4 regions of the Kitasatospora sp. NPDC091276 genome follow, and region 2 is predicted to be linked to each of the others. Evidence: riboswitches for the same ligand, from Rfam matches in the RefSeq annotation. Region 2 holds a riboswitch; each other region holds the start of a gene.
The links. Region 2 has a riboswitch for cobalamin ahead of AB0O19_RS07975 (cobalamin biosynthesis protein). Riboswitches for the same ligand answer to the same signal wherever they lie in the genome.
Positions count from the first base shown of each region.

Region 1: linked by a shared signal. The riboswitch ahead of AB0O19_RS15005 (HoxN/HupN/NixA family nickel/cobalt transporter) and the one ahead of AB0O19_RS07975 (cobalamin biosynthesis protein) in region 2 are both predicted to bind cobalamin.
Region 3: linked by a shared signal. The riboswitch ahead of AB0O19_RS14915 (CoA-acylating methylmalonate-semialdehyde dehydrogenase) and the one ahead of AB0O19_RS07975 (cobalamin biosynthesis protein) in region 2 are both predicted to bind cobalamin.
Region 4: linked by a shared signal. The riboswitch ahead of metE (5-methyltetrahydropteroyltriglutamate--homocysteine S-methyltransferase) and the one ahead of AB0O19_RS07975 (cobalamin biosynthesis protein) in region 2 are both predicted to bind cobalamin.

Region 1 is NZ_JBFBFU010000010.1:140,422-147,840, reverse strand. It holds gene AB0O19_RS15030 (hypothetical protein) at 1-115, shown strand, start outside; gene AB0O19_RS15025 (cytochrome P450) at 177-1,469, opposite strand; gene AB0O19_RS15020 (LacI family DNA-binding transcriptional regulator) at 1,693-2,694, opposite strand; gene AB0O19_RS15015 (nitrilase-related carbon-nitrogen hydrolase) at 2,872-3,813, shown strand; gene AB0O19_RS15010 (metalloregulator ArsR/SmtB family transcription factor) at 3,959-4,291, opposite strand; cobalamin riboswitch at 4,389-4,631, shown strand; gene AB0O19_RS15005 (HoxN/HupN/NixA family nickel/cobalt transporter) at 4,682-5,791, shown strand; gene asnB (asparagine synthase (glutamine-hydrolyzing)) at 5,973-7,419, opposite strand, start outside.
Region 2 is NZ_JBFBFU010000005.1:71,501-78,919, forward strand. It holds gene AB0O19_RS07960 (CDP-alcohol phosphatidyltransferase family protein) at 1-407, shown strand, start outside; gene AB0O19_RS07965 (hypothetical protein) at 510-1,943, opposite strand; gene AB0O19_RS07970 (alpha/beta hydrolase) at 2,290-3,411, opposite strand; cobalamin riboswitch at 3,675-3,807, shown strand; gene AB0O19_RS07975 (cobalamin biosynthesis protein) at 3,915-4,883, shown strand; gene AB0O19_RS07980 (cobyric acid synthase) at 4,880-6,418, shown strand; gene AB0O19_RS07985 (putative cobaltochelatase) at 6,415-7,419, shown strand, end outside.
Region 3 is NZ_JBFBFU010000010.1:111,726-119,144, forward strand. It holds gene AB0O19_RS14895 (hypothetical protein) at 1-2,196, shown strand, start outside; gene AB0O19_RS14900 (TNT domain-containing protein) at 2,331-3,044, opposite strand; gene AB0O19_RS14905 (hypothetical protein) at 3,644-4,045, shown strand; gene AB0O19_RS14910 (nitrilase-related carbon-nitrogen hydrolase) at 4,160-5,104, opposite strand; cobalamin riboswitch at 5,351-5,542, shown strand; gene AB0O19_RS14915 (CoA-acylating methylmalonate-semialdehyde dehydrogenase) at 5,758-7,257, shown strand; gene AB0O19_RS14920 (acyl-CoA dehydrogenase family protein) at 7,265-7,419, shown strand, end outside.
Region 4 is NZ_JBFBFU010000010.1:120,609-128,027, reverse strand. It holds gene folP (dihydropteroate synthase) at 1-793, opposite strand, end outside; gene metF (methylenetetrahydrofolate reductase [NAD(P)H]) at 908-1,825, shown strand; gene metE (5-methyltetrahydropteroyltriglutamate--homocysteine S-methyltransferase) at 1,933-4,248, opposite strand; cobalamin riboswitch at 4,413-4,635, opposite strand; cobalamin riboswitch at 4,913-5,034, opposite strand; gene AB0O19_RS14935 (enoyl-CoA hydratase) at 5,121-5,897, opposite strand; gene mmsB (3-hydroxyisobutyrate dehydrogenase) at 5,894-6,829, opposite strand; gene AB0O19_RS14925 (enoyl-CoA hydratase/isomerase family protein) at 6,826-7,419, opposite strand, start outside.

The DNA.
Region 1 (7,419 bases), on a different contig from region 2:
GGACGCCCCGCTCGATCGCCGAATAGTTTCCGCGCTCTCGCCCACCGCGAACTTCGACACCGTCGCCGCGTTGGCCCGCGCGCTGGGTTACCGCACCGTTCGGGAGGACGGCTGAGAAGTCACCGGTCAGCTAAGTCGCGTCGGCCAGGTCCGCCCGCAGACGCGACCGGCGTGGGCTAGAGCGACACCGTGTGGCTCGGGGGTTGGAGGCGTACGGGGAGGGTCTTCAGGTGCCAGTTGAGCGGGTTGGTGCCGCGTTGCAGGTGCCCCGGGTCGACGGCGAGTTGCAGGTCGGGTACCCGGCTGAACAGCGCGGCCAGGGCGACAGCGGCCTCCTCCTGGGCGAGGTGCGCGCCCAGGCAGCGGTGCGCGCCGTGTCCGAAACCGAGGTGGGGCTCCTTGCTGTGGCGGGTGCGGCCGAGGTCGAGGCGGTCGGGGTCGGCGAAGGCGGCGGGGTCCCGGTTGGCCGCGGACACGATCGGGAGGACGGCTTCTCCGGCGCACACCGGGGTGGCGCCGACGGTGGTGTCGCGGGTGGCGTAACGGGGCAGCGCGCGCACGACGGGCCCGCAGTAGCGCATGAGTTCATCGACGGCGTGCGGCATGAGGGCGGGGTCCTCGCGCAGCAGGGCGAGCTGGTCGGGGTGGGCGAGGAGCGCTTCGGTGCTGTTGGCGATGAGGTTGACGGTGGTGATGTGCCCGGCGACGACCAGGTTGGTGATGAGCGAGACGAGCTCGTCGGTGCTCAGGCGGTCGTCGTGGTGGGGCGCGAGCAGTTCGGAGATGAGGTCGTCGCCCGGGTCCGCGGTGTGGAGGCCGACGAGGAGGTGGGCGTCGGCGACCATTCCGGCGAGCGCGTCGCCCAGTTCCTCGCCGCAGGTGCCGGCGGCCAGGGTGGCGCTGCGGCTCCGCCAGCGGTCGCGGTCGGCTTCGGGGACGGCGATGAGTTCGCAGATGACGGTGATGGGCAGCGGTCGGGCGAAGTGTTCGATCAGGTCGACGACGCCGTCCTCGGCGTGGTCCGGCAGGCGGTCGAGCAGGTCGGCGGCGATGGCTTCGATCCGGGGGCGCAGCGCGGCCACGCGGCGCGGGGAGAACGCGGCGGCGACCAGGCCGCGCAGACGACGGTGGTCGGAGCCGTCCGAGTCGAAGATCCCGGCACGCAGGTACTTCTCGTGGCCCGCGTACATGCCGCGGGCTTGCCAGGTCTGTTCGGTGCGGTGGGCCACCTTCGCGCCGGGGACGGTCGCGGCGTCGATGGTGAAGTCGGGATCGCTCATGATCGTGCGGATGTCGTCGTGGCGGGTCGCCACCCACATGGGGTCGACGCCTCGGACGCGGCCCCGCACCAGGTGCTCGCGTTCGCGGATGTGCGCGTAGGAGGTGAACGGATCGCGGACCAGCTCCTGATCCGCCAGGTCCAGTGGTTCGTCGCCGGACTCGGTGGTGGTCCGCCCTTCCGTCGTCATGGTGAGGCGCTCCCAACGGGTGGTCGTTCCGTGACGGCATCATGGCGGCCGGACCGCGCCCCACCTGCCGCTATCGGTGCCAATCCACCCGAACGAATGCATTCGCCCCCGACCCCGGAGACGAGGACGCCCGGTCGTCGTCCGGGGCCGCGGTCGATGTCCGTTCGGGTCGGTGTCCGTTCGGGTCGGTATCCGTTCGGGTCGGTATCCGTTCGGGTCGGTGTCAGCCGCGACCGGCGGTGGAAGCCCGGACGTGGAGTTCCCAGGCGTGGGTCCGTACCACGCCCGGTTCCGCCGCGCCCGACAGCAGGTCGCTGAGCAGGGCCGCGCATTCGCGGCCGTACTCCGCCGCGCGCAGGTCCACCGCCGTCACCTGCGGGCTCGACCCGCGTGCCGCGGCGCCGTCGACGCAGGCGGCCACCAGCACCTCGGTTCCGGCCCGCAGGCCTGCCCGGGCCACGGCTGCCAGCACGCCGGGCACCGCGCCGTCGGGGGCGCAGACCACGGCGTCCAGGCCCGGGGTGCCGGCGAGCAGGTCCGTGGTGGCGGCCTCGGCCTCGGTCGGCGTGGCCGCGAACGGGACCGTTCGCACGGCGACCTCGACGCCGTGGCGCCCGGTCCAGTCGGCGGCGGCGGCCCGCAGGGCGGTCGCCCAGTCGGATCCCGGGCCGGGGGCCAGCAGTGCCGGGCGGCGTGCGCCGCGCTGCGCGAGGTGGTCCAGCAGGGCGGCGAGCGAGGTGGCGTTGTCGCACACCACCGATCCGCTGGGTGCGGCCCCGCCTCCGAGGTAGCGCTCCCCGGTGACCACGGGTACGCCGGCGGCCAGCAGACCGGGCACGGCCGGGTCGTCGACCTCCGGATCGATGACCATCAGCCCGTCGACCCGGGCGGCCAGCCCGCCCTCCGCCGCCTTCCCGGGGGCCAGCAGCACCACGTCGAGGCCGTCCTCGCGGGCTCGCTCGACGGCGCCGAACGCCAGCTTCATGTAGTAGTCGAGGCGGGTCGCCGTGCGCGGCAGGTACAGGCCCACTGCCCCGGTGCTGGAGCGGCGCAGGCTGCGCGCCGCCGAGTTCGGCCGGTAGCCGAGCTCTCGGGCCGCGGCCTGGACGCGTTCACGCGTCGCCTCGGCCACCCGGCCGGATCCGAGGAGGGCGTCGGAGGCGGTGCTCTTGGACACCCCGGCCGCCCGGGCCACGTCGAACAGGGTCACGGATCGGCTGGTCACAGCCCGGAAGTCTAGACGCAGAACCGGAGGCCACCCGTGGTCCGGGCGCCTGCGATGCTCCTCGCACCCCCTTGCCGGAACGTTCCGGCAACGCTTAGGGTCACCCGTGCCGGAACGTTCCGGCACGGCTTCGGCCTGCTCCCGACACCATGACCCGAGATGACCCGAGGACCCGCCATGCGCCTGATCACCGCCCTGAACCCGCCCGCGTCCCCGGCCCGCACCCGCGCGCCCCGGCGCGCCGCCCTGCGGGTCGCCCTCGTCCAGCAGCGCTGGCACGCGGACCCCGAGCAGCACCGGGCCGGCCTGCTGGAGGGAATCCGCCTCGCCGCCGAACAGGGCGCCGCCCTCGTCGCCCTCCAGGAGCTCACGCTCTCCCCGTACTTCGCCGTGCTGCGCCAGTCCGACCACCCGCAGGCCGTCGAGCCCGAGGACCTGCGCACCGGCCCGACCTTCGCGTTCGCCGCGGCCGCCGCCCGCGAGCACGGCATCCACGTGCACGCCTCGCTCTTCGAGAAGGCCGACGGACCGGACGGCCCCGACGGCCTCGGCTACAACACCGCGATCCTCGTCGCCCCCGACGGCACCCTGGTGCAGCGCACCCGCAAGCTGCACATCCCCGTGACCGAGGGCTACTACGAGGACACCTGGTTCCGCCAGGGCCCGGCCGGCGAGGACGCCTTCCCCCTCGCCGAGGTGGGCGACGCCGCCATCGGCCTGCCGACCTGCTGGGACCAGTGGTTCCCCGAGCTCGCCCGCGCCTACTCCCTCGCCGGCGCCGACGTGCTCGTCTACCCGACCGCCATCGGCTCCGAGCCGGGCCACCCCGGCTTCGACACCCAGCCGCTGTGGCAGCAGGTCATCACCGGCAACGCCATCGCCAACGCCACCTTCATGGTCGTCCCCAACCGCATCGGCACCGAAGGCGAACTCACCTTCTACGGCAGCTCGTTCATCGTCGACCCGTACGGCCGCGTGCTCACCCGGGCACCGCGCGACGAGGCCGCCGTCCTGGTCGCCGACCTCGACCTCGACCAGCGCCACGACTGGCTCGAACTCTTCCCCTTCAACACCACCCGCCGCCCCGACGCCTACGCGCCCCTGACCGCCCAGCGCTGACGCCCCCGGCCTCCCCGGTCAGGAAACGGACCTGCCCCGGGGAGGCCCTTCGGCCTCGCCGACCATGCGACCCGTCCCCACCGGGACACCGGTGCGTGTTCCCCTCACGTTCGCTGCCGGGTTCCGCCACCGAGGCGCTCCCGGTTCAGGCGCGCCTCGGCAGGGTCTCGTCGAGGAGACGGGCGACGCCCTGGTCACGGAGCCGGTAGCGCACCACTCGCCCGTCCCGCTCGGCCGAGACCACGCCGGAGGCCCTCAGGAGGCGGAGGGCCTGGGAGACGGCGGTCGGGCTGATACCGCAGGCGCCGGCGAGGTCGGAAACCGGGATCGGCCCGGCGGCGTGCATCGCCGCCAGCAAGGCCAGCCTGCCGGGCTCGGCCAACAGCGCGAACCTCTCGGCGACAGCGCGCAGTTGGTCACGGTCGGCCACCGCAGCGACGGCAGCCTGAACCGCTCGGGCATCGATTGCCTCGGGCATGTGCTGCCCTTCCCCCTCGTCACGGCTTTGTCAGCACTTTGCGTTATTGCAACATATGCGCAACTGCGCAGCCTTGTCGACTGACTGTCCGAGCCCCTACGGTGTTCCCCGCCGTGGTGTTCGGGAAGTCCGGTGACAGCTCCTCAGGGGCCGAATCCGGCGCGGCCCTCGCCACTGTGAACGGGAAGTGCCCCCGGCGCGCCCGCAGCCACTGCGGGCAGTCACCGGTGCCGTACGGCGCACGGGAAGACGAGCCGCGGGGTGCGCTCAGCCCTGCCCGGACGCGGGCAGAACTGTCCATCCCCCAGCCAGGAGACCGGCCACGGCGCGCACGACTCCCCCGACCTCGCCGGGGGTGCCCCCATCGAGGAGCTGGAGAGGCCGCCCGTCATGACCCTCACCGACGACACCCCGTCATCCGCCCTGCCCCTGCCCCCGCGCTGGCAGCGCCGGGACACCGTCCGCACCGCCAGTCTGCTCGGCGTCATCCTCGCCATGCACGTGGTCGCCTTCGGCATGCTGTTCCTGCTCGTCGCGCCCAACCACTACACGATCGGGAACCAGGCCTTCGGCGTCGGCCTCGGCATCACCGCCTACACCCTCGGCATGCGACACGCCTTCGACGCCGACCACATCGCCGCCATCGACAACACCACCCGCAAGCTGATGGCCGACGGCCAGCGCCCGGTCTCGGTCGGCTTCTGGTTCGCCCTCGGCCACTCCAGTATCGTCATGGCGATGGCCGCCCTGGTCGCCGGCGGCGCGCAGATCGCCGGCACCCTGGTCGACGGCCAGTCCACCGCCCACCAGTGGCTCGGCGTCATCGGCACCAGCGTCTCCGGCACCTTCCTCTACCTCATCGCCGCGCTCAACCTGATCGCCCTGGCCGGCATCTACAAGGTCTACAAGGCCATGCGGGCCGGCCAGTTCGACGAGAGGCAGTTGGAGAAGCACCTCGACGAGCGCGGCTTCATGAACCGCATCCTCGGCAAGCTCACCAAGTCCATCCGCCGCCCCGGCCAGATGTACCCGGTCGGCGTGCTCTTCGGCCTCGGCTTCGACACCGCCACCGAGGTCGCCCTGATGGTCATGGCCGGCTCCGGCGCCGCCTCCGGCCTGCCCTGGTACGCCATCATCTGCCTGCCGCTGCTCTTCGCCTGCGGCATGAGCCTGTTCGACACCCTCGACGGCACCTTCATGAACTTCGCCTACCACTGGGCGTTCTCCAACCCGGTCCGCAAGGTCTACTACAACCTCACCATCACCGGCCTGTCCATCGCCGTCGCCTTCGTCATCGGCACCATCGAACTGGTCGGCGTGCTGCACGAGAAGCTCGACCTCACCGACCCCGTCACCGGCTGGATCGCCGATATCAGCCTCGACAACGTCGGCTACATCCTCGTCGGCATGTTCGTCGTCGTCTGGGCCTGCGCACTCGCCTACTGGCGCTTCAGCAACGTCGAGCAGCGTTGGGCCACCCGCGTCGGGAAGACCGGCTGACCCGCCCGCCCGGGCCGGCTCCTCCTTCGACCAGGAACGGGGTCGGCCGCGTCCGCCCCGTCCTGCGCCCTTCGTGGCCCGACCACCGTCGGGCCACGAAGGGCGTTCGCGTTCCTGGCGAGGACGTCAGTCAGAGGGCGAGTCAGACTCATCAGCAGAACCACCAGTCACATCATCACTGTCAGAGGGCCAGGGCGGGGCGGTGGTGGTCGAGCCACAGCGCGAGGTCGACGACCCGCTCCAGGCGGAGCCGGTGGCCCCACGGCAACTGCTCGGCAGGCGTGTCGAGGGCGGCCCCGACGACCGTCTCGTCGGCGATGTCCCGGACGTGCGGTGCGTCCAGCGCCTCGCGGGCCAGCCGCTGCAGACCCGCGTTGTAGTCGGGGTGGTGGGTGGCCGGGTAGTGGTTCTTCGGCCGCCACAGCACCGACTCGGGGGCGATGCCCCGACCGAGGTCGCGCAGCAGGCTCTTCTCCCGGCCGTCGTGGTTCTTCATCGCCCAGGGGGTGTTGAAGGCGTATTCGACGAGGCGGTGGTCGCAGTAGGGCACGCGCACCTCCAGGCCCTGGGCCATGGAGAGGCGGTCCTTGCGGTGCAGGAGTTGGCGCAGCCAGCGGGTGAGCGAGAGGTGCTGCATCTCGCGCAGGCGGTGTTCGGCGGCGCTCTCGGAGTCGAGGCGGGGGACGGCGGCCACGGCGGTGCGGTAGGTGTCGGCGCGGAACTCGGGGATGCGCAGCCGGGCGGCGAGGTCGGGGTGGAGCGGCATGGCGGCCTGGTCCCCGGTCACCAGGAGCCAGGGGAAGGCGCGAGCGGCGAGCGCCTTCGGGTGGTGGAACCACGGGTAGCCTCCGAAGACCTCGTCGGCGGCCTCGCCGGAGAGGGCGACGGTGGAGTGCTTGCGGATCTCTCCGAACAGCAGGTAGAGCGAGGTGTCCATGTCGCCGACGCCGATCGGCGAGTCCCGGGCGGCGACCACGGCGCGCCGGTTGTCCGGGTCGAGCAGGGCGCGGGGGTCGAGGACGACGGTGGAGTGCTCGGTGCCGATGAACGCGCCGGCCTCGGCGGCGAAGGGGGTGTCGTGGCCGGTGCGCAGCACGTCGCCGGTGAACCGTTCGGCCTGGTCGCTGTAGTCGACGGCGTAGGAGCGCAGGGTGGCCTGCGGCCCTTCGCGGAGCCGGAGTTCGTCGGCGATCAGGGCGGTGACGACGGTGGAGTCGAGGCCGCCCGAGAGCAGGCTGCACAGCGGGACGTCGGCCTCAAGCTGGGTGCGGGCGGCGCGGTCGACCAGGCCGCCGATCAGCTCGGTGGTGGTCTGCGGGTCGTCGGTGTGCGGGCGGGCGGTCAGCTCCCAGTAGCGCCGTTCGCGGATGCCGTCGCGGTCGAGGACGAGCAGGCTGCCGGGGTGGACCTCGCGGACGCCGGCCCAGACGGTGGGGCCGGTGTTGAACAGGAGGCTGTAGGCCTCGCGCAGGCCGTCGGCGTCCACGGTGGGGGTCACCTCGGGGTGGGCGAACAGGGCCTTGGGTTCGGAGCCGAAGGCGAGGCCGCCGTCGGTTTCGGCCCAGAACAGCGGCTTGACCCCGAGCCGGTCGCGGACCAGCAGCAGGCGCTGCTCGCGGTCGTCCCAG
Region 2 (7,419 bases):
TCCTGCGGCTCGCCCGCTTCTCCGCCGTCAAGATGCGGCCCGGGGTGTTCCAGGGCATGCCCTGCCCGATGGGCGCGATGACGGTCATCGCCATCGTGCTGCTCGACCCGCCGTTCCTGCCCGGTCTGCTCGCCATCTTCGGCGCCGCGTACCTCATGGTCAGCCGGATCGAGTACCCCAAGCCCCAGGGGCTGCTGGCCACCGCCACGCTGTGCTGGATCGTCGTCTCGATCGGCTGCCTCGCGGCCTGGGCGACCGGCCTGCCCGGCGGCGACGCCCTGATGCACGTCGGCGCCTTCGCCCAGATCACGCTCGCCGCGATGGCCCCGCTGCTGGTCATCCGGCGCAAGGTCGGACAGAAGGTCGGCGACGTCCGCGCCAGGCGGGCGGAGTCCCGCCTCGGCTGAGTCGTTCCCGTACGCGAGAGGGGCCCGGATCCAGTCGGATCCGGGCCCCTCTTCGTCGTGCCCGCTCTTCTCCTCGTCGCGCTCGTTCTTCGACGGGCGCTGCTACGCGCCGCCGGTGTGCACGCTGAACGCCGAGCGGCGGGCCGCCCGCGCCACGCCCGGATCCGGGTGCACGCCCGAGACCGCCGTCAGCACCGAGGCCGCCCGCGGGTGCCCCGACTGCCGGGCCCGGGCGAACAACCGCACCGGGTCGCCCGCCGCGGCGCCCTCGACGTGGCCCACCAGCAGCTCCGTCTCGCCGTGGTCCAGCACCGCCGCAGCCGTGTCCACCCACAGCCAGGCCGCGTCCTCCGCCCCCAGCACGTCCGCCGGCGAAACGCCCTCGTCCGAGCGTTCCGCCAGCCACAACAGCGCGTACGGGCGCAGCACCGGCTCGTCCACCGAGGCCCGCACCGCCTGCTCGGCCGGGCCGCCGGCCACCCGCAGCGCCTCGAAGGCCAGCCCGCGCACCAGCGCGTCGTCCCCCTGCGCCGCGTCCAGCAGCTCCGCCACCGCCCGATCGGCCGGACGGGCCGCCACCCAGGCGCGGAACTCGGCCCGCGCCGGGCCCGGCGAGTAGTCCGCGCAGGCGTTCAGCAGCTCGAAGGCGCTCTGCTCGATGTGCCCGGCCGCGGTCTGCGCGACCGTGCAGATCTCCTCCAGCTTCGCCCGCACCGCCCAGTGGCCCAGCGGCGACAGCTCGGCGGCCTCGTCCCTGCGGACCACGGCCCCGACGGCCGCCAGGCCGTCCAGCATCCAGTCCAGGACCGCGGCCACGTCCGCCGGCGACGGCGGGGTGTCGATCTGCGGCTCCCGGCACGTGCCGCGGACCGCCGAGACCGCCGAGGCGGCGTGTGGCACGGGCGACAGGCCCGAACCGTCCGTGCCACCCACCCGGCGCTCGTCCAGCCCCCGGCGCAGCAGCTCCAGCAGTTCGCCGTCCGACACCGGACCGGCCACCAGGTGCAGGAACGACAGCAGCTGCGGCGCCTGGTCCACCGCCTGGCCGGCCAGCACCGCGAACACGCCCCGCAGGGCGGCGGGCGGCACCGGGGCGAGCAGCGTCCAGGCGTCGAACAGCGCCGACCAGCCGCGGACGACCGCCTCGTCGTCGTGCTCCCAGGCGTGCAGGCGCCAACCCGGGACCGCACCGCCGTCCCTGGCCTCCACCAGGCCGACCAGCAGCGCCTGCCCCCACGCCTTGGCGGCGGCGCCGACCGTCATGGCCAGCGCCCGACCCGCCGCACGGGCGTCATCGGGCAGCAGCTCGCCCCGCTTGTCGACCTCTTCCAGGTCCCCCGCCCAGCGGGCGATCCGGACGGCGTCCACCAGCATCCGGCGGGCCAGCGGCGCCAGCTCGGCCGGCGCGGGGAAGCCCTCCGGTACGGGAACCCTCCCCCGACCGGGCGCCGCAGCGGGCCCTCGTCGGCGGGGTACCCCGGCCCCGCCCGGCTTGCCGGCGGCGGGCCGGTGGGCCGTACCGGGGAGACGGGTCACCGTCGCACCAGTACCGATCGTCGGAGGGAGCGGGGCATCACGGTCGCGCGGATTCCGAGACGTCACGTCGAGCAGTCTTCCCCTTGTACCGGCCTTCTGTCACATCCGGTTGGCTGTACGGACGGGCGGCCGTCGACGGCACCTCCCCAAGATCGGGCAACAATCGGGCAACAGACGCAAACCGCCTGGCCGGAAACAGGTGGCGGGGTCATGCCATCACGGCTCGACCCTTGCGGCGGCGGTCGCGCTACCCGCCCGGCCGGTCACACTCCGTGGCCGACAGGTGAGGTCCGGGTTCCGTACGGAGGCCCCGCGGGTGTGACTTCTCGCGCGGGGGGGGCTGGGTTCAGAGAAGGGGGGTGAGCCAGCGGCGGAGGAGTTCGGTGTAGTGGGTGGGGGCGGAGTTCCAGAGGGTGGCGTGGTCGGCGCCCGGGAAAGGGCGGAGGCTGACCACACCGGGGCGGGCGGCGGCGAGGCGCTCGGCGGCGCGGAAGGGGGCGACCTGGTCGTCGGGGCTGTGCAGGACGAGGGTGGGGACGCGCAGGTCGGCGCCCTCGGCGATGCGGCTGAAGTCGGCGAGGTCGACGCCGGTGCGGCCCTCGGCGGCGAGGGCGCCGAGCTCGGCGGCGGCGCCGGTGTAGCCGGCCCGGGCGGCGCCGCGGCGGGCGGTGGCGGGCAGGTCGAGGACCGGCGAGTCCAGGACGAGGCCGCTGATGGCATGGGCCCAGGCGGAGCGGGAGGCCGTCTGGAGGGCCATGGTGGCTCCGAGGGACCAGCCGTACAGGATGACCCGGCCGGCGCCGCTGTCGAGGGCGAGCCGTACCGCCGACTCGACGTCGCGCCACTCGGTCTCGCCGAAGTGGCCGAGCCCGTCCGGCGAGGCCGGGGCGCCCTGGTCACCGCGGTAGGTGACGGCGAGGGCGGGCAGGGCGAGGCGGTCGAGGACGGGGAGGACCGGGAGGGTCTGCTGCCGGTCGGCGCCGGGGCCGTGGACGAGGATCACCCAGGTGCCGCGTTTGCCGTCGAGGCGCCAGGCGGGGAGGGCGCCGAGTTCGCCGTCGGCGGCGGTGTCGGTGAAGGGGAGGCCGAGCGCCTCGGTGGGGTCGCCGAGGTGGACGCGGGGGGTGAAGCGGACCTCGGTGCCGGGGGTGAGGGTGCCCCGGTCCGCGCGGACGAGGCGGCGGGTGACGCCGTTCTCGTCGCTGTGCAGGACGTCCTCGACGACGGCGTGGCCGTGGTCGTCCCATTCCACGGCCCAGCGGCCGGGGCGCAGGCTCTCGGGGCGGCGGTTGAAGGTGATCCGGCCCGCGGCGAGGCTCCGCACCAGGACGGGGCCGGACTCCCGGGCGGCGCTCGCCGGGTGGACCAGCCGTTCGGAGGCCCGGCGGCCGATCACCAGGACGGCGGCCCCGGCGGCCCCGGCGCCGACGACGGCGGCCGCCACGACGGCCGCGGTTCCCCAACGCATATCGCTCCCCGCTCTGCTGGTCTTGGACCGGACGGTGTCCGGGCGGTGTCCGGGCACCAGTTCACCGGGGGGCCGCGCGGGCGGCCACCGGGCTGGGCCGTCCGGGGCACGGCGGGGCCTCGGGCTGGGCGGGCGTCAGGCAGGGCGGGGCGGGCGGATCGGAGGTGGCGACGGGGCTCCGAGGTGTGACCAACCCCTCCGTGACCTCGGTTGACTCCCGGTTCGGCCGCGTGATGGGATCCTGGGGCCAAACGGAGGCATGCAGAGGAAGCCGGTGCGAGTCCGGCGCGGTCCCGCCACTGTCACCGGGGAGCACGCTCGGAACATTGCCACGGCGGACCGTCAGAAGCCGCTGGAAGGCCCGGGGGTGCGTCCGACCCGGAAGCCAGGAGACTCTCGCCCCCGGTACGTCGATCCAGGGCGCGGACCCTGAGTGAGGACACGCACGCGATGCAGGCTGCCCCGCCCCGCCGGACCCCACGCGGCCTTCCGCCGAACCCGCCGTGCGCCCGCTGACCCGCGCCGCCGCGTTCGCGCTCGGCGCCGCCGCGGGCTTCGCCGCGGACGCCCGCTTCGCCGACCCCCGGCGCGGCCACCCGGTGGCCGTCTTCGGCGGTGCGGCGACCCGGCTGGAGCGGCGGGTGTGGCAGGACGACCGGGTGGCCGGCGCCGGATACACGGCGCTGTGCGTGGGCGCGGTCGCGGCCGGCGCGGTGGCCCTGGAGCGTACGGTGGGCCGGCGTCCGCTGGGCCGGGCCGCGCTGGCGGCCGCCGCGACCTGGACGGTGCTGGGCGGCACCTCGCTGACCCGGGAGGCGCGCACCATCGGCCGGTCGCTGGCCACGGGCGACCTGGCGGCCGCGCGGGAGCGGCTGCCGCACCTGTGCGGGCGGGACCCGAGCGCGCTGGACGGGCCTCAGATCGCCCGCGCGGTGGTCGAGTCGGTGGCCGAGAACACGGCGGACGCCGTGGTGAACGCGCTGGTCTGGGGCACGCTGGCGGGCACCCCGGGACTGCTGGCGTTCCGCGCGGTGAACACGCTGGACGCGATGGTCGGCCACCGCTCGCCGCGGTACGCCCGGTTCGGCTGGGCCTCGGCGCGGCTGGACGACGTGGCGGGCTGGCCGGGCGCCCGGCTGACGGCTCTGCTCACGGTGGCCGCCGCGCCGCAGCCGAAAACGGCCTGGCGGGTCTGGCGGCGGGACGGTTCGGCGCACCCGAGCCCGAACGCGGGCCAGGCGGAGGCGGCCTTCGCCGGCGCGGTGGGCGTCCGGCTGGGCGGGACCCTCCAGTACGGGGAGCGGGTGGAACACCGGCCGGTGCTGGGCGCGGAGTTGCGGCCGGTGACGGTGGACGACATCGAGCGGGCCTGCGTGCTCTCCCGGCGGGTGGGCGCGCTGGCCCTGGGTACGACGGTCGCGGGGCACGTCGCGCTGCGCTTGCTGACGACACGGTGGAGGGGAAGGGCATGAGCAACGCACTGCTGGTCGCCGGGACGACCTCGGACGCGGGCAAGAGCGTGGTGACCGCGGGCATCTGCCGCTGGCTGGCCCGGCAGGGGGTGCGGGTCGCGCCGTTCAAGGCGCAGAACATGTCGCTGAACTCCTTCGTCACCGCCGACGGCGCCGAGATCGGCCGGGCGCAGGCGATGCAGGCGCAGGCGGCCAGGGTGGAGCCGGAGGCGGCGATGAACCCGGTGCTGCTGAAGCCGGGGGCGGACGGCCGCAGCCAGGTGGTGCTGCTGGGCCGGCCGGTCGCCGAGGTGGGCGCGCTGGACTACCGCGAACGCAAGCCCGTCCTGCTGGAACGGTCGCTGGAGTGCCTGGCGGATCTGCGCCGCCGCTACGAGGTGGTGGTCTGCGAGGGCGCCGGTTCGCCCGCCGAGATCAACCTGCGGGACCGGGACATCGCCAACATGGGCCTGGCGACGGCCGCCGGGCTGCCGGTGGTGGTGGTCGGGGACATCGACCGCGGCGGCGTCTTCGCGGCGATGTACGGGACGCTGGCACTGCTGTCGGCGGAGGACCAGCGGCACGTGGCGGGCTGGTTCGTCAACAAGTTCCGCGGCGACGCGCGGCTGCTGGCGCCCGGCCTGGACATGCTGCACGGGCTGACCGGCCGTCCGGTGCTGGGCACCCTGCCGATGCTGCCGGGCCTGTGGCTGGACGCCGAGGACTCGCTGGACCTGTCCACGGTGGTGGACCGGGTGGACGGCCGCGGCCCGCTCGGGGCGGACGTGCTGCGGGTGGCCGTGGTGCGCTTCCCCCGGCTGTCGAACTTCACCGACCTGGACGCGCTGGCGCAGGAGCCCGGCGTGCTGGTGCGCTGGGTGACCCGGCCGGAGGAACTGGCCGACGCCGACCTGGTGGTGCTACCCGGCACCCGGGCCACCGTGGCCGACCTGGCCTGGCTGCGCGAACGCGGCCTGGAGCCGGCGCTGAAGGCGCGGGCGGCGGCCGGGCTGCCGGTCCTCGGGGTGTGCGGCGGCTACCAGATGCTGGCGCGCGGGATCGAGGACGAGGTGGAGTCCGGGGCCGGCTCGGTCGAGGGCCTGGGCCTGCTGCCGACGCACGTGCGGTTCGGCGCCGAGAAGGTGCTGGCGCGGCCGGTCGGCACGGCGTACGGGCAGCGGGTCGAGGGGTACGAGATCCACCACGGGGTGGTGGCCGTGGAGGGGGGCGAGCCGTTCTTCTCCGATGACGACGGGCACGGCCTGGACGGCTGCCGGGTCGGCCCGGTGTGGGGCACCACCTGGCACGGCGCGCTGGAGAACGACGGCTTCCGCCGTGAACTCCTGCGCGAGGTCGCCGCGCTGGCGGGCCGGGCGTTCGTGCCGGCGCCGGACACCTCGTTCGCCGAGGCGCGCGAGGCCCGGCTGGACCGGCTGGGCGACCTGATCGAGGAGCACGCGGACACCGACGCGCTGTGGAAGCTGATCGAGGGCGGGGTGCCGGCGGCCGGATCGCTGCCGTTCCTGGCGCCCGGGGCACCTGGGGAGTATGCATGAGTGACGTCCGCTATCCGTTCACCGCGATCGTCGGCATGCCCGACCTGCGGCTCGGACTACTGCTCAACGCGGTCTCGCCGGCCGTGGGCGGCGTGCTGGTGCGCGGCGAGAAGGGCACCGCGAAGTCGACCATGGTGCGCGCGCTGGCCGGCCTGCTGCCGACCCTCGCGGCCGTCGACGGCTGCCGGTTCGCCTGCGACCCGGCCGCTCCGGACCCGCAGTGCCCGGACGGGCCGCACGACCGCCCTTCGGCGTCCGAACGCCCCGCCCAGCTGGTCGAGTTGCCGGTCGGCGTGGCCGAGGACCGGATCGTCGGCTCGCTCGACCTGGAACGGGCGCTCGCCGAGGGCGTCAAGGCGTACGAGCCGGGGCTGCTCGCCAAGGCGCACCGCGGCGTGCTCTACATCGACGAGGTGAACCTGCTCCAGGACCACGTCGTGGACCTGCTGCTGGACGCCGCCGCGATGGGCCGCTCGTACGTCGAGCGCGAGGGCGTGTCGGTGCGGCACGCCGCCCGCTTCCTGCTGGTCGGCACGATGAACCCGGAGGAGGGCGAGCTCCGGCCGCAGCTGCTCGACCGGTTCGGCCTGACCGTCGAGATCGCCGCCACCCGGGACCCGGCCGAGCGCGCCGAGGTGGTCCGCCGCCGGCTCGGCTACGACGCCGACCCGGCCGGCTTCGCCGCGCGGTTCGCCGCGGACGAGCAGGCGCTCGCCGAACGCATTACCGCCGCGCGGGAGTTGCTGCCCAAGGTGGAGCTGACGGATGTGGCACTGCGTCAGATCACCGCCGTGTGCGCCGCGTTCGAGGTGGACGGGCTGCGCGCCGACATCGTGATGGCCCGCACCGCCGTCGCGCTCGCCGCCTGGGACGGGCGGACCGAGGTGCTGGAGGAGGACGTCCGCAAGGCCGCCCAGCTGGCGCTGCCGCACCGGCGCCGCCGCAACCCCTTCGACGCGCCGGGGCTGGACGAGGAACAGCTCGACCGGACGCTGGAGGAG
Region 3 (7,419 bases), on a different contig from region 2:
GAGTTCGGGCGATTCCACAGCGGACGCAGGATCGCCGTTCTGACGGGCGACTTCGGCTCGGGGAAGACCGTTGCCCTGGAACGCGAGTACCGGACGTCGGCGCTGCGGGCCATCGACGACCTCCGCGCGCCGCTGCCGGTCCACCTCACCGTGAAGTCGAGTGGGCCCGACCTGCTGCGAGCGCTCGACGAACAGCTTGCGCGGTTCCCCGGCGACCACGACCAGGTGACGGTCTTCCTCGACGGCCTGGACGAGTTCGGTGCCGGGCGCTCGGCGGAGATCCTCGACGACCTCCGGGCCTGGGTCTACAGCGCGTCCGGCCGGAAGGTCCTGGCCACCAGCCGCCCCGACAGCCTCCTTCAGAGCGCTGACTGTCTCACCCTGCCCGCACTCTCGGACACCGAACTCCGCGACCTCCTCGACAGGGTGGGGGCACCACGGGCGCTGGCGTGGCACTCCAACCCCGAGATCCGCGACGCACTGCACCGGCCGCTCTTCGCGCTGATCGCCGCCGACTGCCGGAAGGCCGGCTCCGATGTACCCCACTCACGAGGGGAGTTCCTCGCCGCCCTCGTCGAACGGGCGCTCGCGCGGGCCCCCGGGCTCGGTGACGACACGTACACCCTGCTCGGCCGGCTCGGCCGGCTCACCCTGGACTCCGGTGGCGCCGTCCCGGCAGGCGAGGCCGGGACCAGGGAGGAACAGCTCCGACTCGTCCGGACCAGGCTGGTCGTCCACCGGCAGCGCACGCTCACCTTCGCCCTCCCGGTGCTGGGACAGTACTTCGGAGGCCAGTACGTCCTGGACAACGGACTGCCGGAGCTCGTGGAGTTCTCCCCACAGCGCCGGGACCGGTGGCGGGACGCTCTGACCTTCGTCGTCTCCAGCGGCCCCTGGGACCGCGTGACGTCGCTGCTGAGCGATCTGACGGCCGTTGACCCCGGGTTGGCCGCATGGATCACCGAAAAGGCCGTCCCGAGCTTCGGGCACGGATCGACGGTCGCGCACCCCGAGGCCCTCGAATGCGCCCGGCGCCTGTCCGGGACGCTCGACGCCTGGCTCGGCGGAGTCGGCCGCGCGAGCGCCCTGCTCAGCTGCGCGGACGGAACCGGCCGAGGGGTCCCCATCGGGGTCGGATCAGGCACCGAGAGCTCCAGCAGTCTCGGCCTCGTGTTCGCCGACCCCGCAGCCTTCGACGGCCGTGAGCGCTTCTTCGAGACCACTGCCCCGCCGGACCTGAAACGAGGCGAAGTGGACGGGCTGAGGATCACCTCGCTCCGTTCGGTGACCGTCGCGTCCGATGTCCCCGCCTGGCCGTGGCGGCTTTCCCTGTCCTGGGTGAAGAGCAGCATGGCACAGGTGCTGGAGCACAGGGCCTTTCCACTGCCGGACAACCCGGCCGCGCGTCTGGAAGAGGTTTGGAGCCTCGCCCGGCTGCTGACCGACCAGCGTGGCACATGGGCGCACCGTCCCGTTCCGATCCCCGACGTCGTCTCCACGATCGACGAGATCTTCCGCCACGCGCCGGACGCCGTCCTGCTGCGGTTCCGGCGCGGCGAGGTCGTGTCGAGGTCGCAGTTGGCGGAACTCCGCGACCAGTGCGTCGAACAGAGCCTCCCGATCACGCGTGACGGATTGATCCGCCGCCCCTACCCGGTACCGGATGTCCCGCTGGAGCAGATGTCGGGCGACATTTCGAGTGCGTACAGCGAGGAGGTGCTGATCGACCTGGTCGGACAGGTCTACTCCGGCGCCCTCTCCATCTACGAGGACATCGTCGCGCAGTACCTGTCTCCCGTCCGGCGGACCTTGTTCCTCGGTGGTGCGCTGCCGGTGCGGTTCGCCTGCAAGATCAGCTGGCCCCCCGCCGGGACCGACCGTGGCTGGGGTTTCGGGCCCACGTTCTCGCGTGTCGTTGTCCCGTTGCCGCTCGGTTCCTCGTCGCACGTCGACGTCACCCGGGTGGAGGACGTCCGTGCCGAGCCCGACTCCTGGCCGTGGTCCGGCTCCGTCGACGGCCAGGCCGACTTTCGCCACCTCCGCCCCGAATCGGCCGCATGGTCCAGCCGGAGCGTCGTCCGTGAGGCCCTGTGGGTGTTCGGGGACACTCCGGCTACGGCTCTCGCCTACAACTGGCTGGCGAAGGACCTCGATGCGGTCGGACTCTCCGATTCGGTCAGCCCATCCTTCGACTAGCCGTTCTTCCCGGTGTCGCCGCAGGCCACAGGCCCGTGCCGACTGCCGCGGCAGCCCCGCCGAGCGCGTAGCAGGGCGGGGCGGGCCGGTTGCCGGTTGCCGGGCGTGCGCAGCCAGGTCCGGCCGGGTGGGGGTCAGGCGTCGTTCTGGCTCGACTGGCAGAAGTCCTTGTCGGCGGCGTGTTCGGTCAGGTACCCGGCGGTGATGAGGCCGGCGACGTCGTACGTGCCCGGGATGTCGCCCGGCTTCAGGGCCGGGTCGAGCCACTGCTGGAGTCCGTTGCCCGGCTGGGAGAACGCGCCCGCGATGTGCCCCTGCTGGACGTTGAACGGCCTCTGCACCTCGAAGCAGTGGTAGTTGTCCTCGCCCCCGTTGAGGGAGTCCGGCGGAAGGGCTCGCTGGGGGAACGGCGTGCCGCCGGGGGCGAGGAACGAGCCGTAGGCGCTGTTCCCGAAGCGGTCCAGCTTCTGGTGCTCCGTCATGCTCTGTACGGCCATGTCGAGGGTGCCGTTGTTGTCGGTGAAGCCGTTGTGGTCCGGGTACTTCCACCCCCTCCAGTCCCGGTACCAGTCCAGGAAGCGCACCGGCGTCACTCCGCCCAGCCGGTCGTAGCCCGCCAGCAGCTTGGTCAGCACGGAGTCCGTCGGCAGGGTGACCGGGCCGAGTTCCTTCCGGGTGCAGAGGTAGTTCTCGGCGCCGGCATCGCGGACCTTGGGGACGCCCTCGCACTCCGTGATCGGAACCCCTCGGGAGGCGGAGGACTGGGCGGCGGCGGTGCCGGTGGCGGCCAGCCCCGTCAGGGGTAGGGCGATCGCCAGTGAGAGGGCGGCGAGAGTGGGGGTGCGCATGGGCGGGCGGCTCCGTTCGGGGTGCGGGGCGGGGAGGGGGCTGGGCGGGTTGCGGCCGTCGGCGCGTACGGCGGACCGTGTGGCCGCCGGACCCGCGCACAGTTACGCACGGCGATTTGCCGTCGTGCACGCACAAGATGTCCGACGCCACTGGTGCCCACCCGTTCGGCCGATGCCGCTGACGGATGCTCGGCTCGCGGGAGCCGGACCTGTCCCGCCCCGTCCGCTCCCTCGCCCTCATCCAGCCCTCCGCCTTCACCGGGGTAGCGCTTGGCAGGCGACCCCGCGCGCCTTGGTGGCGGCTGTCACGCTTCGGCACATGCGGAGCCTCTCCGGTGGTGCCGTAGCATCCGGATGGCAAAACACACACCTGTCAGCGGGGGAGAGTACTGCACTTGTTCAAGAGATCGACGGCCGTGCCGGCCGGGGCGGCCGCACGGGCGGCCTGCGCGGTCGTGCTGATGGTGTCGGGCGCCCTGGTGCTCGGCTCGTGCTCATCCGTGGGGTCGCCGGGTGGAGGGCGGGAAACGCCGAGCGAGCCCACACGTGTCGAGTCCCGGGAGGAGGCGCTGGCCCGGGCGGATCGGGTCCAGGACCACGTGCGCGAGCTGACGGGCCTCGAGCGGGATCCGTGGGGCAAGCTCATCGGCTACTACAGGTGCAAGGGGCGGGGGTTGGGTATCGCCGATGAGGGCGAGGCGTACCAGCTCAGTTCGGGGAACCTGTTGAAGGCCACGGACGACCAGCGTCCCGAGGTGCTGCGGGCGCTGCGGGAGAAGCTGGCGGGCGAGGGCTTCAAGATCACCTCGTCGGCGTCCGGTGCGGACGCTCAGTCCACCCCGCCCACCTGGGAGTTCGATGCCGTCCACGAGTCCGACGGCTACACCGTTTCGGCGGGCGCGTCGAAGCCCGGCCAGGGTGTGAGTGTGATGGTCGTCCTGCCCTGTCAGGCCCCGCCGTCCGCCGGTGCGGCTTCGCCCGCTCCGACGGCCACCACCTGAGGCCGGCGCGGCGGTTACGTCAACTACGCTACTGGAAAAGGTAGTTGGCGTCAGTCCCGGCACGTCGACTCGGGGCGGCGGGACGCCCCGGCGTGGGTGCGCCGGGGCGTCCGGTCAGGCGTCGGTGCGGCTCGCCGCGGTCAGCGGGGCGTACAGCTCGGGGCGGCGGGTGCGCAGCAGGCCGAACTCCCGCCAGTCCCGGCACTGGTCGAGGTCGAGGTCGGCGACGAGGACGGCGGGCCGGTCGCGCGGGGCGCGGAGCAGGATCCGGCCGTACGGGTCGGAGATGAACGACGAGCCGTAGAAGGTGGACCGGCCCTCCGTCCCGATCCGGTTGGGCACGATCATGAACAGCGCGTTGGCGAGGCCGTTGGCGCTGATGGCGTGCTCCCACATGGGCCGGGTGTCGAAGTCCGGGAGGTCCACCTCGGAGCCGATGGCGGTGGGGTGGACGAGGACTTCGGCGCCGCCGAGCGCGTAGGCGCGGGCGAGTTCGGGGAACCACTCGTCCCAGCAGGTGGGGAAGCCGAAGGCGGCGCCCTGGTGGGCCAGGACGGGGAACCCGCTGTCGCCGGGGCGGAAGCACAGGTCCTCGCGGTAGCCGGGGAAGGCCGGGATGTGGTTCTTCCGGGTCCTGGCGACGAGGGTGCCGTCGCGGTCCACGCAGACGGCCGTGTTGTAGCCGAGGCCGCCGTCCTCGGCGCGCTCGTACAGGGAGGCGTGGACGCTGATGCCGAGTTCGGCGGCGAGTTCGGCGGCGAGGCGGGTGGTGGGCCCCGTCTCGACGTCCTCCAGGTGGCGGGCGGCGCCTTCCCCCAGCGGGTCGTCGGTGTTGCAGAAGTAGGGACTGCGGGTCAGCTCGGGCAGGCACACCATCGTCGCGCCCTGCGCGGCGGCGAGTGCCACGCCCTCGCGCAGCCGGGCGTCGTGCTCGGCCGGGTCGGCGTACCAGCGCATCTGCACGAGCCCGACGCGCAGCGGCGCGCGTTCGGCCGGCCTGGTGCGGCCGGGGGAGCCGAGCGGGGAGCCGAAGGAGGTGAGGACGGCGTACGAGGTCACGGGTGTTCCTTCTGTTCTCTGGCGCTGATACGGAGGTGCCGGTGAAGGCCCTGCGATATAACTGAAAGTTCAGTCAGCTTTGCTGGCGTGGTGAAAATGTAGCCACGCCGGAACGTTCCGGCAAGGGGTGGCCGGCGAATGGTGTGCGGCTGTGCGGCTGTGCGGCTGTGCGGCGACCGCGTCGGGCAGGAGATCGGCGCGGCGGAAACCCGATGGCGCAACGCGCGTGCGGGCCTCTGGACTTACTAGGACGTCCAACTATATGGTCGACGACAGGTCCGCGGTGTCAGGGAAGCCGGTGTGAGTCCGGCACGGTCCCGCCACTGTGACCGGGGAGTTCGTCCTCGCAGACGAAGGCCACTGGCAGCCAGCCGGGAAGGCCTGGGGGCGTGCGGTGATCCGGGAGTCAGGATACCGGCCGCGGGTGTTCCGTGTTTTCCACGAGGATGGAGACGACACGCATGACTCCGGGCTGCTCCCGCTCCACTGCCGCTCCTGGTCGTCCCGTGCCCACGGCCGCCGGGGCGTCCACGCCCTGACGTTCCGTTCCGCCGCCGCACGCCCGTGCCGCGGGGCGCACCACCGTGCGCCCGCCGACCCGCGGCGGCCTCCGATCCTCCTCCTCTCCCCACCCTGTCGAGAGAAGGAACCCGATGGTCCGAGAACTGACCCACTTCGTCGCCGGCAAGCCCACCGCCGGCACCTCCGGTCGCTTCGGCGACGTGTACGACCCCAACACCGGCCGGGTGCAGGCCCGGGTGCCGTTGGCGAGCCGGGCCGAGGTCGAGGCGGTGATCGCCGACGCCGCGCAGGCCCAGCCCGGGTGGGCGGCGTGGAACCCGCAGCGACGCGCCCGCGTCCTGCTCCGCTTCCTCCAACTCGTCGAGCAGGAGAAGGAGGAACTGGCCCGGCTGCTGTCCGCCGAGCACGGCAAGACCGTGGCCGATGCCCACGGGGACGTCCAGCGCGGCCTGGAGGTCGTGGAGTTCGCCGCCGGCATCCCGCACCTGCTGAAGGGCGAGTTCAGCGACAACGCGGGCACCGGCATCGACGTGTACTCGATGCGCCAGCCGCTCGGCGTGGTCGCTGGCATCACGCCGTTCAACTTCCCGGCGATGATCCCGCTCTGGAAGGCCGCACCCGCCATCGCCTGCGGCAACGCCTTCGTCCTCAAGCCCTCGGAGCGCGACCCCTCGGTGCCGCTGCGCCTCGCCGAACTGTTCCTGGAGGCCGGGCTGCCGCCGGGCGTGCTGAACGTGGTCAACGGCGGCAAGGACGCCGTGGACACCCTGCTGGAGGACCCGCGGGTGCAGGCGGTCGGGTTCGTCGGCTCCACGCCGATCGCCCGGTACGTGTACGCCACCGCCGCCGCGCACGGGAAGCGGGCACAGTGCTTCGGCGGTGCCAAGAACCACCTGGTCGTGATGCCGGACGCCGACCTCGACCAGGCCGCGGACGCGCTGATCGGCGCCGGCTACGGCTCGGCCGGCGAGCGCTGCATGGCGATCTCGGTGGCCGTCCCGGTGGGGGAGGAGACCGCCGACGCCCTGGTGGCCAAACTGGTCGAGCGGATCGCCGCGTTGAAGGTCGGGCGCTCGGACGACCCGGCGGCGGACTTCGGCCCGCTGGTCGGCGCCGACGCGCTGGAGCGGGTCCGCGGCTACCTGGACCTCGGGGTCGAGGAGGGCGCCGAACTCGTGGTCGACGGGCGGGACTTCCGGCTGGAGGGGCACGAGGGCGGCTACTTCCTCGGCGCCTCGCTGTTCGACCGCGTCACGGCGGACATGCGGATCTACCGGGAGGAGATCTTCGGCCCCGTCCTGACCGTGCTCCGCGCCGCCGACTACGAGGAGGCGCTGCGCCTGCCCAGCGAGCACGAGTTCGGCAACGGCGTGGCCATCTACACCCGGGACGGCGACACGGCACGGGACTTCGCGCGCCGGGTGAACACCGGCATGGTCGGCGTCAACGTGCCGATCCCCGTGCCGGTCGCGTACCACACCTTCGGCGGCTGGAAGCGCTCCGGGTTCGGCGACCTCAACCAGCACGGGCCGGACTCGATCCGCTTCTACACCCGCACCCGCACCGTCACCTCGCGCTGGCCCTCCGGGGTCAAGGAGGGCGCGAGCTTCACCATCCCGACGATGGGCTGAGGGCGCCGTGCACGACCTCACAGAGGACCAGCTCGCCATCGCGGCGACCGCCCGGGCCTTCGCCCGCGAACACCTGGCGCCGAACGCGGTCGCGTGGGACCAGGCCAAGCACTTCCCGGTGGACGTGCTGCGCAAGGCGGCGGACGTCGGCCTGGCCGGTGT
Region 4 (7,419 bases), on a different contig from region 2:
CCCGCACCGCCCACGCGCCCTGCGCGGCGGCCAGGACGCTGGCCGCCGCGGTGGCCGCGTCGCGTTCCCGGGCCGGACGGGCCTCGCCCGTCCGCGGGTCGGCCAGCAACTCGCCCAGGAAGCGCTTGCGCGAGGCCGCCACCAGGAGCGGGCGCCCCAGTACGCGCCAGGCGTCCAGCGACGCCAGCAGCGCCCAGTCGTCCTGCCGGCGTTTGGCGAAGCCGAGGCCCGGGTCCACGATGACCTGGGCGGGGTCGACCCCGGCCGACACCACCGTGTCCATCTGCCGTGCGACCTCACGGATCACCTCGGCCGCGACGTCCTCGTACGCGGCCAGTTCGTCCATGTGGGCGGACTGCCCGCGCCAGTGCATGACGACGAAGGGCACTCCGGCCCTGGCCGCGGCGCGGGCCATGCCCGCGTCGGCCCGGCCCCCGCTGACGTCGTTGATGATCCGGGCGCCGGCCTCCACCGCCGCTTCGGCGACCCGGGCCCGCATCGTGTCGATGCTGACCAGGACGCCCTTGTCGGTGAGCGAGCGCACCACCGGCAGGACCCGGCGCAGTTCCTCCTCCTCGGACACCCTGGTCGCTCCCGGCCGGGTCGACTCCCCGCCGACGTCCACGATGTCCGCGCCCTGCTCGGCCAGCAGCAGTCCACGGTCCACCGCGCGCCCCGGGTCCAGCCAGCGGCCGCCGTCCGAGAACGAGTCGGGGGTCACGTTCACGACTCCCATCACCGCGCACCGATCCCATCCGGGCAGTCCCGACAATACCTGCGAAGGTCTTTTCATGAACTCATTGTGCCGCCCGCCCCACCCGTCTCCCAACTCGCACCCCCGAGAGAATTCGTATCACAGAGTGGACACTTGAGGACTACCGCGAGCCCGGCTGGTTAACCTCCTGCCATGACACTCGGAATTCCCTCCACGCGGACGGATCGGGCGACCTCCATCCGCGAACTCCTCGCGACCGGCAGGCTTTCCTATTCGTTCGAATTCATGCCGCCCCGGAGCGCCGAAGCGGAGGTCGGCCTGTGGAATGCGATCCGGCGCCTGGAAGCGCTGTCCCCCACCTTCGTCTCCGTGACCTACGGTGCCGGCGGGTCCACACGGGAGCGGACGGTGAACGTCACCGGCCGCATCGCGCAGGAGACCACCCTCACGCCGACCGCCCACCTGACCGCGGTCGGCCACAGCGTCGCCGAACTGCGGAACATTCTCGGCCACTACGCCGACCAGGGCGTTCGCAACATCCTGGCGCTGCGCGGCGACCCGCCGGGCGATCCGCTGGGCACCTGGCACCGCCACCCCGACGGAGTGGAGTACGCCGCCGACCTGGTGCGGCTGATCAAGGAGTCCGGCGACTTCTGCGTCGGTGTGGCCGCCTTCCCGGACCTGCACCCGAGGTCCCCCGACTGGGATTTCGAGATCAGGCACTTCATCGAGAAGTGCCGGGCGGGAGCCGACTACGCCATCACCCAGATGTTCTTCGACGTGGACAGCTACCTCCGTTTCCGGGATCGACTGGAATCGGCCGGCTGCACCGTTCCGGTCATTCCGGAGATCATGCCGGTGACCAGTATCCGGTCACTTCGGAGGATTCCGGCACTGACCACCGCCGCCATTCCCGACGAGCTTTCCGAAAGCATGCTGAAGCAGCAGGACAACCCGAAGGCCGTCCGGTCGATCGGTATCGATCACGCCACCGGAATGTGCCGACGCCTGCTCTCCGAGGGAGTTCCCGGGCTGCATTTCATGACCATGAACTTCTCCACGGTGACGACGGAGATCTACCAGAACCTCGGGCTAACCGGGTCCGGGTGAAACGGGCCGGGCCGCCGTTGCGGCAGCCCGCCCGGGGACGGTCCCGGGCCGACCCGGCCGGGCGCCGCACGGCGTGCGGGGCCCGGCCGGGTCGCGTCACCGGGGGGTCAGCCGGCGAGCTCCGCGCGCAGGTGGCGGGCGGCGCCGACGAGGCTGTCGAGCGAGGCGCGGGTCTCGGTCCAGCCGCGGGTCTTCAGGCCGCAGTCGGGGTTGACCCAGAGCCGCTCGGCGGGGATGGCCGCGAGGCCCGCGCGCAGCAGGGCGATGGCCTCGTCGGTGCTCGGGACGCGCGGGGAGTGGATGTCCCAGACGCCCGGGCCGACCTCGCGCGGGTAGCCGGCCCCGGCGAGTTCGCCGGCGACCTCCATGTGCGAGCGGGTGGCCTCCAGCGAGATGACGTCCGCGTCGAGTTCGTCGATCGCCGTCATGATCGCGCCGAACTCGGCGTAGCACATGTGGGTGTGGACCTGGGTGTCGGCCCGTACCCCGGAGGTGGCGAGGCGGAAGGACTCGGTCGCCCACGCCAGGTACGCCGGGCGGTCGGCGGCGCGCAGCGGCAGGGTCTCGCGCAGGGCCGGCTCGTCGACCTGGACGACGGCCGCGCCGGCGGCCTCCAGGTCGGTGACCTCGTCGCGCAGGGCGAGGGCGACCTGGCGGGCGGTGTCGCCGAGCGGCTGGTCGTCGCGGACGAAGGACCAGGCGAGCATCGTGACGGGGCCGGTGAGCATGCCCTTGACCGGGCGGTCGGTGAGGCCCTGCGCGTAGCCGAACCAGTCGACGGTCATCGGGTGCGGGCGGGAGATGTCCCCGGCCAGGACCGGCGGGCGCACGTACCGGGTGCCGTAGGACTGCACCCAGCCGTGCCGGGTGGCGAGGTAGCCGGTGAGCTGTTCGGCGAAGTACTGGACCATGTCGTTGCGCTCGGGCTCGCCGTGCACCAGGACGTCCAGTCCGGCCTTCTCCTGGAAGGCGATGACCTCCCGGACCTCCGCCTCGATGCGCTCCCGGTAGGCCGGGGCGTCGATCCGGCCCGCCGTGAGGTCGGCCCGCGCGACCCGCAGTTCGGAGGTCTGCGGGAACGAGCCGATCGTGGTGGTCGGCAGCAGCGGCAGGCCGAGCCGGGCGCGCTGGGCCTCGGCCCGCTGCGGGTAGGCCTGGGCGCGGCGGGTGTCGTCGGCGGTGACGGCGGCGGTACGGGCGCGCACCGCCGGGTCGTGGGTGATCGGCGAGTTGGCGCGCGAGGCGAGGTCGGCGCGGTTGGCGGCCAGGTCGGCGGCGATCGCCCCCGTGCCCTCGCGCAGGCCCCGGGCCAGCAGCGCCACCTCCCTGGCCTTCTGCTTGGCGAAGGCGAGCCAGCGCAGGATCTGCGGGTCGACGTCGCGTTCGGCGGCGGCGTCCAACGGCACGTGCAGGAGGGAGCACGACGGCGCGACGTCGACCCGCTCGGCGAGGCCCAGCAGGGTCGCCAGGGTGGCCAGCGACTTCTCCAGGTCGTTGATCCAGATGTTGCGCCCGTCGACCACCCCGGCGACCAGCCGCTTGCCGGGCAGCCCGCCGACGGCGGCCAGATCGTCCAGGTTCGCCGCGGCGGGCCCCGTGAAGTCCAGCGCCAGGCCCTCGACCGGGGCCTTGGCCAGCACCGGCAGGGCCTCACCCAGGCGGTCGAAGTAGCTCGCGACCAGCAGCTTCGGACGGTCCGCCAGGCCGCCCAGCTCACGGTAGGCGCGGGCGGCGGCGTTCAGCTCGGCCGGGGTGCGGTCCTGCACCAGCGCGGGCTCGTCCAGCTGCACCCACTCGGCGCCGGCCGCCTTCAGGTCCGCCAGCAGCTGCGCGTAGACGGGCAGCAGCCGGTCCAGCAGGGTGATCGGCTGGAAGTCCTCGGCGACACCGGGGGCGGGCTTGGCGAGCAGCAGGTAGGTGAGGGGGCCGACCAGCACGGGGCGTGCGGTGTGGCCGAGCGCCAGCGCCTCCCGGAACTCCCCGACGGCCTTGGCCGGGTCCGCGGTGAAGACGGTGTCCGGGCCGAGTTCGGGCACCAGGTAGTGGTAGTTGGTGTCGAACCACTTGGTCATCTCCAGCGGCGCGACCTCCTGGGTGCCGCGCGCCATGGCGAAGTAGCCGTCCAGCGCGTCCGCCTCGACGGCCGCCCGGTGGCGGGCCGGGATCGCGCCGACGGCGACCGTGGTGTCCAGTACGTGGTCGTAGAGCGAGAAGTCGCCGGTGGGCACTTCCGAGGCCCCGGCCTGGGCGAGCTGCGCCCAGTTCTCCCGGCGCAGGCCGACCGCCGCCTCCCGCAGGGCGTCGGCGGTGACCGTGCCCTTCCAGTAGCCCTCGATGGCCTTCTTCAGCTCCCGGCCCTGGCCCTGCCGGGGGTAGCCGTACACGGTGGCCCTGGTTGCCGCGGCCGCGGACTTCGTGGTCAAGGGACTCTCCTTCGCGAGTCTGGCTCCTCAAGTACCCGGGGACGGGACGAGAGCGCGAAGGGATGACGAACCGGGCGGCGGCTCACGTCGATGCACGTGCCGGACCCGCCTGGTATGGTCGCCGACCCGCCCACGAGGTCACCGGGATATCCGCACGCGGAACGGTCCGCGGGCGGGCAACGGGCAGGTCTTCGGACTCGTGGGCGCACCGTGCCTGTCGGCGTCCGGTACCTACTGGCCATCGCTTCCCAGACCCGTCCCGGGTCCAGTGCGTATGACGGCGGTCGTTCCCACTCACCGCTGCGGGGCAGTCCCGGATTCCCACCGGGTTCCCTCTTGCGACGTCCTGCCTGGCGGGCAGGACGAACCAGCTGCGTCGCCAGCTTAGGGGCAAACCGCCGGGGCCGACGCGGAATTCACGGAAGCCGTCCGCATGGTGAGACTCCCTCACCGCTCGCGGAGCCGATGGCGGTGCCGCGTGGGCGGCAGCGGCCGTCGGGAGGACGGTGGCGAGGGCGAGCGCGGGTATCGCGAAGAGGCGCAGGGGGCGTCGGAACGAGGACACGGTGGGCCTTTCCGGGCCCGCACGCAGGGGCCCGGAGGACGGCGGCAACAAGCCGGGCAGCCCTCGGAGCTCCGGCCCGCAGACCACGACGGGAGGAGGGGACGACACACCTCCGCCGCCGGGTACCCGGGCTCGCCGCCGACATCGGATCGGCGGCCTACCGTTGCGGGTCGGCGCCGGATTCGGACCGGACTTCCCCCAGCGGCGGAGTCACAACATGACGGCCCGTCACGGCGAGACGGAGAAGATCCGGTCAAGGGATCGTCCGCCGCATCGCGCCACATCGCGCCGCGAAGCGCTCGGACCGTCAGCGGTGAAGGAACTCCGGCGGGCGCTTCTCGGCGAAGGCCGCCATGCCCTCCTTCTGGTCCGCCGTGGCGAAGGCGGCGTGGAACAGGCGCCGTTCGAAGCGCACGCCCTCGGCGAGCGTGGTCTCGTACGAGCGGTTGACGCTCTCCTTGAGCATGACCGCTGCCGGGGTGGACATCGCCGCGATCGTCCCGGCCACCGTCAGGGCCTCGGCCAGCAGTTGGCCCGCCGGGACGATCCGGGAGACCAAGCCGGCCCGCTCGGCCTCCTCGGCGCCCATCATCCGGCCGGTCAGGCACAGTTCCATCGCCTTCGCCTTGCCGACCGCCCGGGTCAGCCGCTGCGAGCCGCCGATGCCCGGGATCACGCCGAGCTTGATCTCCGGCTGCCCGAACTTCGCGGTGTCCGCCGCCAGGAGGACGTCGCACAGCATCGCCAGCTCGCAGCCGCCGCCCAGCGCGTAGCCCGCCACCGCCGCCACCACCGGCTTGCGCAGCGCGGCGAAGCGGTCCCAGGCGGCGAACCAGTCGCCGAGGTAGGCGTCGACGAAGTCGAGCGACTGCATCTCCTTGATGTCGGCGCCGGCCGCGAAGGCCTTCTCCGAGCCGGTGATGACCAGCGCGCCGATCTCCGGGGCACGGTCGAACTCCGTTGCCGCCTGCACGACTTCGTTCATCAGCTGGGTGTTGAGCGCGTTGAGCGCCTTGGGCCGGTCGAGCGTGATCAGCCCCACCCGGCCCTTGCGCTCGACCAGGATCGTCTCGTAGCCGGTCACTTGCCGTCCTCCCGCAGGGTGGTGATGATCGCCGAGAAGTCCAGGCCGGCGCCGCCGTCGGCCTGCGCGAAGTCCGCGTACAGCTGCGCCGCCCTGCGTCCGAGGTTCGTGGGCAGGCCCGCGGCGTCGGCGGCCCCGGCGGCGAGTCCGAGGTCCTTGGCCATCAGGGCGGCGGCGAACCCGGCCGCGTAGTCGCGGTTGGCCGGGCTGGTCGGCACCGGCCCGGGGACGGGGCAGTTGGTGGTGAGCGCCCAGCACTGGCCGGAGGCGGTCGAGGCGACGTCGTAGAGGGCCTGGTGGCTGAGTCCGAGGCTCTCTCCGAGCACGAAGGCCTCGCTGACCGCGATCATCGAGATGCCCAGGATCATGTTGTTGCAGATCTTCGCGGCCTGCCCCGCTCCGGGGGATCCGCAGTGCACGACCTTGCGGCCCATCGCCTCCAGCACCGGTCGGACCGCCTCGAAGTCCGGCTCGGCGGCTCCGACCATGAAGGTGAGGCTCGCGGCCGTGGCACCGACCACCCCGCCGGAGACCGGCGCGTCCACCGCCCGGTGCCCGGCGGTCACGGCCAGGTCGTGCGCCGCCCGGGCGTCGGCGACGTCGATCGTGGAGCAGTCGACGAAGAGCGTTCCCGGGCGGGCGGCGGGCAGCAGGTCGGCGTAGGCGGCCAGCACGTGCCGGCCGGCCGGCAGCATGCTGATGACGACGTCGGCCTCCCGCACCGCCTCGGTCGCGGACCGCGCCGGACGGACGCCGCCCTTCTCCGCCCGCCGCAGCGCCTCCGGCGCCAGGTCGTAGCCGGTCACGGTGTGCCCGGCCTCGGCGAGGTTGGCGGCCATCGGGCCGCCCATGTTGCCGAGGCCGATGAATCCGATGACTCCGTTGAATCCGTTGACTCCGTTGAATCCGTTGACTCCGTTGCGGTGGGTCACCAGCGCTCCAGGGGTGTGGTGGGGGCCAGGCCGAGTTCCCGGTCGCCGAGCGGGGCGAAGTAGCGGGCCACCGCGGCGGGCCCGACGGCGCTCAGCGTCGACGGGTTCCACCGCGGGGAACGGTCCTTGTCGATCACCTGGGCGCGGATCCCCTCGGCCAGGTCCGGTGTGGAGAGCGCCGCGCAGGAGGTCCGGTACTCCTGGTCGAGGACGGCCTCCAGCGGGCCGAGGGTGCGGGCCCGGCGCAGGGCGGCGAGGGTGGCCTTCACGGCGGCGGGCGAGTTGGCGGCGATCCGGTCCGCGGCCTTCTTGGCCTCCGGTTCGCCGCTGTCCCGCAGGCGGTCGAGGATCTCCTCCACGGTGTCGGCCCCGTAGCAGTGGTCGATCCAGGCCCGCCGGCCGTCCAGCACGCCGGCCGGTGCGGGCCCGACGTTGCGTTCGAGGGCGTCGTGCACGGGGAGTTCGGCCAGGTCGTCCAGCAGCGCGGGCAGCCGCTCGGCCGGGGCGAAGTGGTCGGCGAGGCCGCACAGCAGCGCGTCCGCGGCGCCGACGGAACCTGCGGTCAGGGCCAGGTGGGTACCCGACTCGCC